3 regions of the Mesorhizobium sp. CO1-1-7 genome follow, and region 1 is predicted to be linked to each of the others. Evidence: predicted binding sites of a transcription regulator. Region 1 holds the regulator's gene; each other region holds the start of a gene.
The links. The regulator LexA, encoded in region 1, represses DNA repair genes until DNA is damaged. The targets are predictions, from matches to a motif close to TGTTCNNNNTGTGTTCNG.
Positions count from the first base shown of each region.

Region 2: LB516_RS25160 (DNA recombination protein RmuC) is a predicted target of LexA. The motif match lies at 1,383-1,400, and genes of this name have one in related genera.
Region 3: LB516_RS12215 (2'-5' RNA ligase family protein) is a predicted target of LexA. The motif match lies at 1,740-1,757, and genes of this name have one in related genera.

Region 1 is NZ_JAIUHA010000003.1:35,397-38,671, reverse strand. It holds gene LB516_RS06790 (ComEC/Rec2 family competence protein) at 1-1,022, shown strand, start outside; gene lexA (transcriptional repressor LexA) at 1,016-1,759, opposite strand; gene LB516_RS06780 (GntR family transcriptional regulator) at 2,170-2,943, opposite strand; gene LB516_RS06775 (ABC transporter substrate-binding protein) at 3,093-3,275, shown strand, end outside.
Region 2 is NZ_JAIUHA010000012.1:152,764-156,038, forward strand. It holds gene LB516_RS25155 (GFA family protein) at 1-90, shown strand, start outside; gene LB516_RS25160 (DNA recombination protein RmuC) at 94-1,350, opposite strand; gene def (peptide deformylase) at 1,454-1,984, shown strand; gene fmt (methionyl-tRNA formyltransferase) at 1,989-2,942, shown strand; gene LB516_RS25175 (GNAT family N-acetyltransferase) at 2,939-3,275, shown strand, end outside.
Region 3 is NZ_JAIUHA010000005.1:107,054-110,328, reverse strand. It holds gene LB516_RS12225 (substrate-binding domain-containing protein) at 1-91, opposite strand, end outside; gene LB516_RS12220 (fumarylacetoacetate hydrolase family protein) at 387-1,544, opposite strand; gene LB516_RS12215 (2'-5' RNA ligase family protein) at 1,803-2,405, shown strand; gene LB516_RS12210 (nuclear transport factor 2 family protein) at 2,531-2,884, shown strand; gene LB516_RS12205 (SRPBCC family protein) at 2,978-3,275, opposite strand, start outside.

The DNA of each region.
Region 1 (3,275 bases):
CGCTGCCCGGGTTCCTGACGCGAAAATTCCTGCTGGCGACAGGTGGACTGGCCATGACGTCCATTATCGCCGGCAGCGCCACGGCACTGTTTGCCATCTGGCATTTCCAGCGGGTATCGCCGCTCAGCCTGTTCGCCAATCTGGCCGTGATGCCTATCGTATCGGTCGTGATGTTCCTGGCCGTCGCCAGCGCGCTGTTGATGCCATTCGGATTGGATTGGCCGGCTCTCTACCTCATGGGCAAGGGCCTGACAGCAATGATCGCCGTGTCTGCGTGGATATCGGAGCGCTCTCCGGTCGATGGAGTCGGGCTGATTTCGCAGCAATCCGTGCTGCTGGTCACCGTCGCGCTGGTTATCGCGACGATGGCGACGACATGGCTGCGGCTCGCGGCGCTGCCATTCGCGCTCGCCGGCCTGTTGACTGTGTCGCACACACGCGCGCCCGATGTGCTGATCTCGGAAGATGCGCGGCTGGTCGCGCTGCCGATCGGCAATGGCGAACTGGCCGTCAACCGGGAACGTCCGAACGAATTCGCAACCGACAACTGGAAGCGCGCCCTGATCTCCGAAACAATCGTCAAACCGGAAATGTTCGACACGACAGACAGGCAATTCGATGTTGCCAGTCCCACCGACCTGCCGCCGGGATCGCCCTTCTACTGCCGCGAAGGCCTGTGCCTTGCCAGGCACCCTTCCGGCGCGATCATTGCCTATGTCGAGGACCGCAAGACCACCTGGAAAGCCTGCGCTTTCGCCGACCTGATCATCGTCAATGACGCAACCGCCTATGACGCCTGCCACAATCCACTGGTTCTCGTCGTCACCAAACGGCAGCTCGCCCGCAAGGGAACCGCTGCCGTCTTCTTCAATCCCCAGTCGGCCACGACCCGGGCCGCGATCGCATTCGCCGTCGACGGACCATACCGGCCCTGGCACGAACAGCGAAAATTCTCACGCGAGGCGAGGGGGCTGCCGCCGTACAAAAAACCCGACAAGCCCGATGACAAGCCGGTTCAGTAGCGCCTGATCAACCCGACCAGCTTGCCTTGTACCTTGACCCTGTCCGGCCCGAAAATGCGCGTTTCGTAGGCTGGATTGGCGGCCTCGAGCGCGATCGAAGCGCCTTTGCGGCGGAACCGCTTCAGTGTCGCTTCCTCTTCGTCGACCAGTGCCACGATAATTTCGCCCGGGCTTGCCGTGTCGGCATTGCGGATAATGACCGTGTCTCCATCGAAGATACCAGCCTCGATCATCGAGTCGCCCTTGACCTCCAACGCATAGTGCTCGCCGCCCATGATCATGTCCGGCGGCACCGAGATCGAATGCGTCTGATGCTGGATGGCATCGATCGGCACACCGGCGGCGATACGGCCCATGACCGGGATGGACACGGCTGAAACCGCGTCGTCGTCGTTGCCGGCCGCGGGCAGGCGCGAAGGCGCAGCGGCCGGCCTGATCTGGCGTCCGAGACTGCCTTGGCCAAGGCTGCCTTGGATGACGCTTGGCGAGAACTTCTTTGCCGCATTGAGGCCCGGCGCGATCGAGTCCGGCAGCCGCAGCACTTCCAGCGCGCGCGCCCGATTGGGTAGCCGGCGAATGAAGCCGCGCTCCTCCAGGGCCGTGATCAGGCGATGGATCCCCGACTTGGAGGCAAGATCGAGTGCTTCCTTCATCTCGTCGAAGGAAGGCGGTATCCCGCTTTCCTTGAGCCGTTCGTGGATGAACATCAGCAGTTCATGTTGCTTGCGTGTCAGCATGGCGGCCCCCAAGACATTGAACGAAAGGTTGAACCAGAATCGAAAAAACAAACCCAGAACAAACACTATCTGTTCCAGTTGTGTTCTGCAACCGTTTAAAGTTTAATGAATTTGTTAAGGGGTCTGAAGTTTTTTGCCCGCGACGGCGGGCGGCAACCAGTCCTTTCCGCCGTCGGCAGGCGCATTGAAATCGTTTTGGTTAATGGCCTGTGGCCCATCCGCCGACGAGGCTTTGGCATCAGTTAGTTGGAAGGCTTCTCCTCGGAGGGACGTATAATTCGCGGAGCCATTATTCGCGGAACGAAACGAAACCAAAATGCCAACGATTGGTAGCTTCGGGCGGCCATGGATCGGGGCGTTCGGCGCACTCCGGCCAGCGCGTTCGAATAGGCGTCGCGGAAGCGCTGAAGTTATCCCGAACCCGCCTTCAAGCTGCCGGCGCGAGCGGCGTATCTGGTAGCGCCGCTGTCTTCGCTGTGGACATAGACGTGCAGTGTGTAGCCGATATGCGCCGTCATCAGCGCCTTGGCCCGCTCGACGTCACGGTCGAGCGCCGCTTCCATGATCGCGGTATGGTGTTCGATCGCAATCGCTTCGCGTAGCGCTTCGATTGCCTCTTCATAGCCATCCTTGAGGCCGGCCGCGGCCCGCAGTGTCGGCGCCAGACCAAGAAAGCGATGATGCCGGCGCAGCTGATCCGAGATCGTCGAGCGGAACCGCAACAGCCAGTCGCATGTGGCGGCGCTCAGCAGCGCCGCATGGAAAGCCTCGTGGTTCTCGTCCCATCTGTCGACGGCCGCGTCCGAGGGATCGTCGACCGCCGTCTTGCAACGCGAGAGCCGGTAGTGGGCGGTGACCACGGCATCCTCCCACTCCCTGCCGCCTTTTTCCATCGATTCGAGGAACAGGGGTATCTCGACCACCATCCTGGCGCGTGCCAGATCCTCCAGCTCGGCCCGCGACACCGGAGCCACGGCAAAACCACGATTGCTGATCGCGGTGACCAGGCGTTCGGCCTCGAGCCGCGACAGGGCTTCGCGCAACGGTGTCCAGCCGACGCCATAGGTGCCGCGCAGCGCACTCAGTTTGAGCGGGGCGCCCGGCATGAGGCGCGTGGTCAGGATGTCGCGCCGCAACAGCTGATAGGCGGCTTCCGTTTTTGTGGAACTTGTTTCATCCAGCATCGTGATCAATCCGTCGTCTGGCGAAAGTATATATGATACCGGGTCCTAGCAACAATTATATATAATGTTTGACACAGACCGGCGGACTGACCATGATCGCCGTAGTAGCCGCGTTTCCGAGCGGCCCTGATCAAATCTGGGAGGAAATGATGTTGAAGTCGAAATCCGCTTGGTTGTCGGGTTTGGCCCTGGCGGGCGCATTGATGGTCGGCGCCGGCAGTGCCGCGGCCGATCAGATCCGTATCGGCATTGCCAATTTCGGCGAGCATCCGCAATTGAACGCCGCCATAGCCGGCTTCAAGAAGGCGCTGACGGACAATGGCTTCGTCGAG
Region 2 (3,275 bases), on a different contig from region 1:
AACCTGGTCCCGAGACACCAGAAATGGCACCGGTCGGCGCTGCACTGGCTTCCGGAATTCGAGGGTATGACGACGATCGAAGAGCAGTAGCGTTCAGTCGTCGCCTTCGACGACCCTCAATCTCAGCTGCCCGGTCTTTGAATCGGCAGCGCGCGGTGCGGCCTCCACCTTGGCAGGGGCGCCGCCGCGCGGGGCGTCGGGCTCGCCTTCTCCGAATTCCAGCGCCTCGATCTTCTGGCCACGCTTGGTCACTTTCGAGGTCGAGACGAGTATGTCTTCGATGTCCTTGGCCGACTGGCCGAAATGGCCCTGCAATTTGCGCACCCGCTCGTCGACACGCTGGACGTCTTCCATCAGCCTGATGACTTCGCCCTGGATCAGATGCGCCTGCTCGCGCATGCGCGCATCCTTGAGGATCGCCTGGATGACCTGGATCGACAGCATCAAGAGCGAAGGCGAGACGATGATGACGCGGGCACGGTGCGCCTTCTGGACAACCGCTTCGAAATTCTCGTGGATTTCGGCGAACACCGATTCCGACGGCACGAACATGAAGGCGGTGTCCTGCGTTTCGCCCTGCAGCAGGTATTTTTCCGAAATGTCGCGGACATGGACCTCGATATCGCGGCGGAAGGCCTGGGCCGCGACCTTCTGCAGGTCGGCGTTATCGGCGGCCCGGATGGCATTCCACGCTTCCAGGGGAAATTTGGCATCGATGGCAAGCGACGGCGCGCCGTTCGGCATTTTCACCAGGCAGTCCGGCCGGCTGCCGTTCGACAGCGTCGCCTGGAATTCGTAGGCGCCGTGCGGCAGGCCGTCGGCGACGATCGCCTCCATGCGCGACTGGCCGAAGGCGCCGCGCGTCTGCTTGTTGGAGAGGATCGCCTGCAGCTGCACGACCTGGCCGGCCAGCGACTGGATGTTGCCTTGCGCGGTGTCGATGACCGCCAGCCGCTCCTGCAGTTTCGCCAGGCTCTCATGCGTGGACTTGGTCTGCTCGGTCATGGTCTGGCCGATGCGGCCGGTCATGGCGTCGAGCCGCTGGCCGATCGACTGCGTCAATTCGGCTTGGCGGGCGCCGAACACTTCGGCGATGGCGCCCATGCGGCCCTGCATCTCGGCCTGGGATTGCAGAATGCCGGCCATCCGCGCCTCGGCGTCGCGGGCATGGTCGGCGGCTTCCGCTGCGGCGACCGCGCGCGCCTTGGCCGAGCGCCACAGCGCGATGACGAGCGCCACGAACAAGCCGAGAAACAGCAATGTGGCGACGGCCAAGACGTGGCCGAGCGTGATAGTCGAGGCGCCGAGCCGTGCGGCGGGCTCCGAAAGGATGGTGCTCAGATCATTCATGTGGACAGCATAGCCGATTCGGCGGTCTGGCACAGATCAAAACGTGAACGAGGCGCAGGCGCACCGGTTGACGCCTTTCTATTGAGGTCTTAGGTGAAACGCCATGCCGATCAAGCCGCTTATCATTCTTCCCGATCCCATCCTGCGCCAGGTCTCCAAGCCGGTGGAGCGCGTCGACGCGCCGGTACGCAAACTGGCCGACGATATGCTGGCAACTATGTATGACGCACCCGGCATCGGGTTGGCGGCAATCCAGGTCGGCGAGCCTCTGCGCATGCTGGTGATCGATCTCGCCAAGGAAGACGAAACCCCGGCGCCACACGTCTTCATCAACCCGGAAATTCTCGAAAGCGCCGACGCGCGGTCCGTCTACGAGGAAGGCTGTCTGTCGATCCCTGATTACTATGCCGAGGTCGAGCGCCCGGCTTCGGTGAGGGTCAAATATCTGGACCGTGACGGCAAGCTGCAGGAGATCGAGGCCGAGGGGCTGATGGCAACCTGCCTGCAGCACGAAATCGACCACCTCAACGGCGTGCTGTTCATCGACCACATCTCGAAGCTGAAGCGCGACATGGTGGTGAAGAAGTTCAAGAAGCTCGCCAGGGACAAGGCGCCAGGCAAGCTGGTGGGATAGGGCAATGCCCCTTCGCGTCATCTTCATGGGCACGCCGGAGTTTTCGGTGCCGACGCTGCGCGCCATCGCCGAGGCTGGCCACGAGATTTCAGCCGTCTACACGCAGCCACCGCGCGCCGCCGGCCGGCGCGGGTTGGAACTGACGCCGTCACCTGTGCAGCGCGAGGCCGGGCGGCTTGGCATCGAGGCGCGAACGCCGGCATCGTTGAAAAGCGAGGCCGAGCAGGCCGCTTTTGCCGACCTCGGCGGCGATATCGCCGTGGTCGTCGCCTATGGATTGCTGTTGCCCAAGGCAATTCTTGACGCACCCCGGCTTGGCTGCGTCAACGGCCACGCATCGCTTTTGCCGCGCTGGCGTGGCGCCGCGCCGATCCAGCGCGCCATCATGGCTGGAGATACCGAGACCGGCATGATGGTGATGCGCATGGAGGCGGGGCTGGATACCGGCCCGGTGGGACTGGTTGAAAAATGCGCCATCGGCCCCGATATGACAGCCGGCGATCTGCATGATCGGTTGATGAGTGTCGGCGCTGCCCTGATGGTGGAAGCGTTGGCGCGGCTGGAACAGAACACCCTGGCATTTACCGCGCAGGCGGCCGAAGGGGTGACTTACGCCAAGAAAATCGATAAATCTGAGACGCGCGTGGAGTGGACACGGCCCGCGGCCGAGGTTCACAATCACATTCGTGGCCTGTCGCCGTTTCCCGGCGCCTGGTCCGAGATTGAAATTGGCGGCCGTATGGAACGGCTGAAACTGCTTCGCTCGACGCTATCCGAAGGCGTGTCGCCTTCGGAAGATTTGGGCGAGTCGGGAGGAATTCTCGATGACCGGCTGACAGTCGCCTGCGGAAAAGGCGCGGTCAGGCTGGTCGAAGTTCAACGTGCGGGCGGAAAGCCCGCCGCCGCGTCGGAATTCCTGCGCGGAGCCAAGATCGAAAAAGGACTGAAATTCTCATGAGCATGATGTCGATACGCGCGGCGACGCCGCGGGACCGCGAGGCCATCCGCCTCGTCGAGGAACACGCTTTCGGCCAGCAGACGGAGGCCGGACTGGTCGACGCGTTGGTGACCGGCGGTGACGCCGTCGTCGAACTGGTGGCGGAAGAGGACGGCCAGGCCGTCGGCCATATCCTGTTTTCGCGGCTGTTCGTTCAGAGCGGCGGTAAGAGTTTTGCCGCCGTGGCGCTTGCGCCGCTGGCGGTGGAGCCTTCCTTCCATGGCAGCGGCATCGGCGGAGCGTTGATCCGCGAGGCCCATATTCGGCTCAAGGACGCCGGCGAGACACTGGCCG
Region 3 (3,275 bases), on a different contig from region 1:
TCCAGTAGAACGTCTTGGCCTGCGCGGCTGCCGGAATGACCGTCAGCGCGATCAGCAGGCCGTAGAGCACAAGTCTTAGTCTCGTCAGCATTTGATTTCCTCCCGGTTGAAGATGATCCGTCCCTTGTTCCGGCTTCAGCCGGATTGCGTCTTTTTGCCAGCGCCGCTCGGATGCCTAAGAGCATTCCCTTTTTCGACGAATGGCAAGCCTCCATCTGCAGATGTAGTTGGCGCCTGACGCGGCGCCATCAGCGACCCCATCAGATCGCATCAGTCGGGATGATTTTTCCCGGGCAGTCGGATGATTGTCGCCGAGAGCTCAGCCGGGCGGACTATCCCGATCACGTCTGGGCGGTCTCTGAGGGCGAAAGCCCCCAAAGAGCCGCTTAGAGCAGGCCGGCCTTGGCCAGGTCGCGCATCAAATGGCTGGCGCCGTAGGTCCAGTGCGGGCAATCGGGCGACAGCCGCACGCGGTTGACCAGCGCGCCGAATTTTTCCGACGAGATGGTGACGATGTCGCCGACCTTGTGCGTGAACCCCTTGCCCTTTTCGCCGCGATCCTTCGACGGCACGAACATGGTGCCGAGATAGAGCGCCAGCCCGTCCGGATACTGGTGATGCGGGCCCATGGCCGCGGCAACCAGCTCCTCCGGCGAGCGGCTGATCTCGGCCATCGAGCTTGCCCCCTCCAGCGAAAACCCGTCCTCGCCCTCGACCTTCAGGCGCACGACGGCCTGCTTCACGTCGGCGGTGGAGAACGTGTCGTCGAACAGCCGGATGAAGGGGCCAAGCGAGGCCGAGGCGTTGTTGTCCTTGGCCTTGCCGAGCAGCAGCGCCGAACGCCCCTCGACGTCGCGCAGATTGACGTCGTTGCCGATGGTGGCGCCGACGATCCTGCCGCTCGAGGCGGCGATCATGGCGATCTCCGGCTCCGGATTGTTCCAGGTCGAAACCGGATGCAGGCCGACATCGGCGCCGAAGCCGACCGAGGCCATCGGCTGGCACTTGGTGAAGATCTCGGCATCGGGGCCGATGCCCACTTCCAGATATTGCGACCAGGCGCCGCGCGAAATCAGCTTGGCCTTGATCTCCATCGCCTCTGGCGAACCGGGCTTGAGCTTCGAAAGATCATGGCCGATCAGACCCGCAATGTCGGCGCGGATGGCGTCGGCCTTATCAGCCGAGCCACGCGCCTGTTCCTCGATCACCCGTTCGAGCAGGCTGACGACGAAGGTGACGCCGGAAGCCTTGATCGCCTGCAGGTCGACCGGCGACAGCAGAAAGGGTTTTGCCCGGTCGCGCGTGGCTTCGAAACTGTTGGACGCGATATCGTCGAGTGAACCGATCGGCTTGCCCGTGGCCGAGCGCACATGGCCGGCCGGGTCGGCCAATTCGCAGACGTCACGCACGGTGGGCGCCGCGCTGGATGTGATGTCGAAGACGGTGCCGTCGCGCACCGTGACGACCAGGGGGTGCGAGGCATCGCCGCTCCTGGCGCGGCCGACAAACAAGCCTTCAGCGGGCAGATGTGTCGGGTTGGTCATGAGTTGGGTTCCTCGTTGAATCGAAAATGCTGGCCCGGTCGGCGCGGCACTTTCGCCGGATTCCATTCAAAGGTCTATCCCATCCAAGCAGTCGAGCGGTGGCCGCGAATATGCCGACTGGGTCATCCACGATGTCCGGATGTCAAGGACATCACCGGGCTTAGGGTCCGGTTACTCCAACTTGACTCAGAGAATTGTTCGTGTTTTGTTCTGGGCGCCAGAACAGAACGGAGGCGTTCCTTGGCGAGCGTATAGGTAATGTACCAAGGCGAACTAGATTTCGGAATTCCAGAACCGCCAAGGCGGCCCAAAAAGCCCGATCGTGTCTTCTTCGGCGTGTTTCTGCAGGCAGGGGATTATTTTCGGTTTGCTGATTGTCAAAGCCGGCTATGCGACAAATGTGGCATAGCCGGCTCACCGCTGATACCGGAGCGTTTTCATGTCAGCCAGCAGCATGTCGGGGACTACAAGCGGCTGCGGTCGAAGATCATCTTTGCGGCCACCCGATCGGGGCAGCGCGTCAAGATGCCTGCTTTTGAGATCACCTTTCGCCACGCCAGGAGCTTTCCTGGCCGCCCGGCGACAACAGGCCGACCGGCCAAGCATCCCTTCGTGCTTGTGGCCGATGACGGACCGGTTTGTGAACTGAGCGGGAATCTCGGCGCCGAAATGCTGCGTGAAGGCCTGAAGGCGTCAGACGGGTTCGTCCCTCATATGACCCTTGCCTATGACCAGAAACTTATCCCACAACTGCCGATCGAGCCGATCAGCTTCGTGGCGCGGGAGTTCATTCTCGTGCACAGCCTGCGCGGGCTGACGCAATATGACTTTCTGGAACGTTGGCCGCTGATTGCGATGTAACGAAGGACGCGCTGGTTCGCGCGACACCCCATCCTGACAGGGTCATGTCAGCTATCGACCTGTCCGCGATGGCAGGTCCGCAAGCGGTTCCCTACTTGCAATGCGTCTGAACAGGAGGAACAAAAATGACCGTCACGGAAATCGCCAAGGAGTTCACCGAACTTCTCAAGCAGGGCAACAACGAAGGTGCTGCCGAAAAATACAATGCGGACGATATCATCAGCTACGAAGCGATGGAGGGACCGATGGCCGTCAGTCACGGCAAGGAGGCCCTCAGGCAGAAAAGCCAGTGGTGGCAAGAGAACCACGAAGTGCATGGCGGCTCGGTCGAGGGCCCTTATGTCAACGGCGATCAATTCGCGGTGCGCTTCACCTTTGACATAACGCCCAAGGCCACCGGCGAGCGTGTCACCATGGATGAGGTTGGCCTGTACACGGTCAAGAACGGCAAGATCACCGAAGAGCGCTTTTACTACTGAGGCCGGAAATCGGTCTTCCCAGCTTTGCTCTCTTTGCGGCAAGGTTGAAAATTTGCACGGCGGCCAGAGCGATCCTCTGGCCGCTGGGAGCGTTCAAATCGTCTTCACATACTGCGCAAGTTGATCGGCCACCGTGCCCCAGCCGTCGAAGAAACCCATCTCTTCATGGTTGTCGCGGGTGGCTTGGTCACGGTGAATGGCTGTGGCGGTATAGCGCGTACCCTGGCCATCCTGATGGAGCGAAATGACCGCGGTGATGAAAGGCTCGCCCGAGGGTCGATAGCCGGGCAGCAGCGCATCCGTCCACACCAGCCGCTCGTTGGGCACGATTTCCAGATAGCAGCAGTGGCGGTCACTGACCTCCTTGCCGTCGGGCGACTGCATGCGTGTC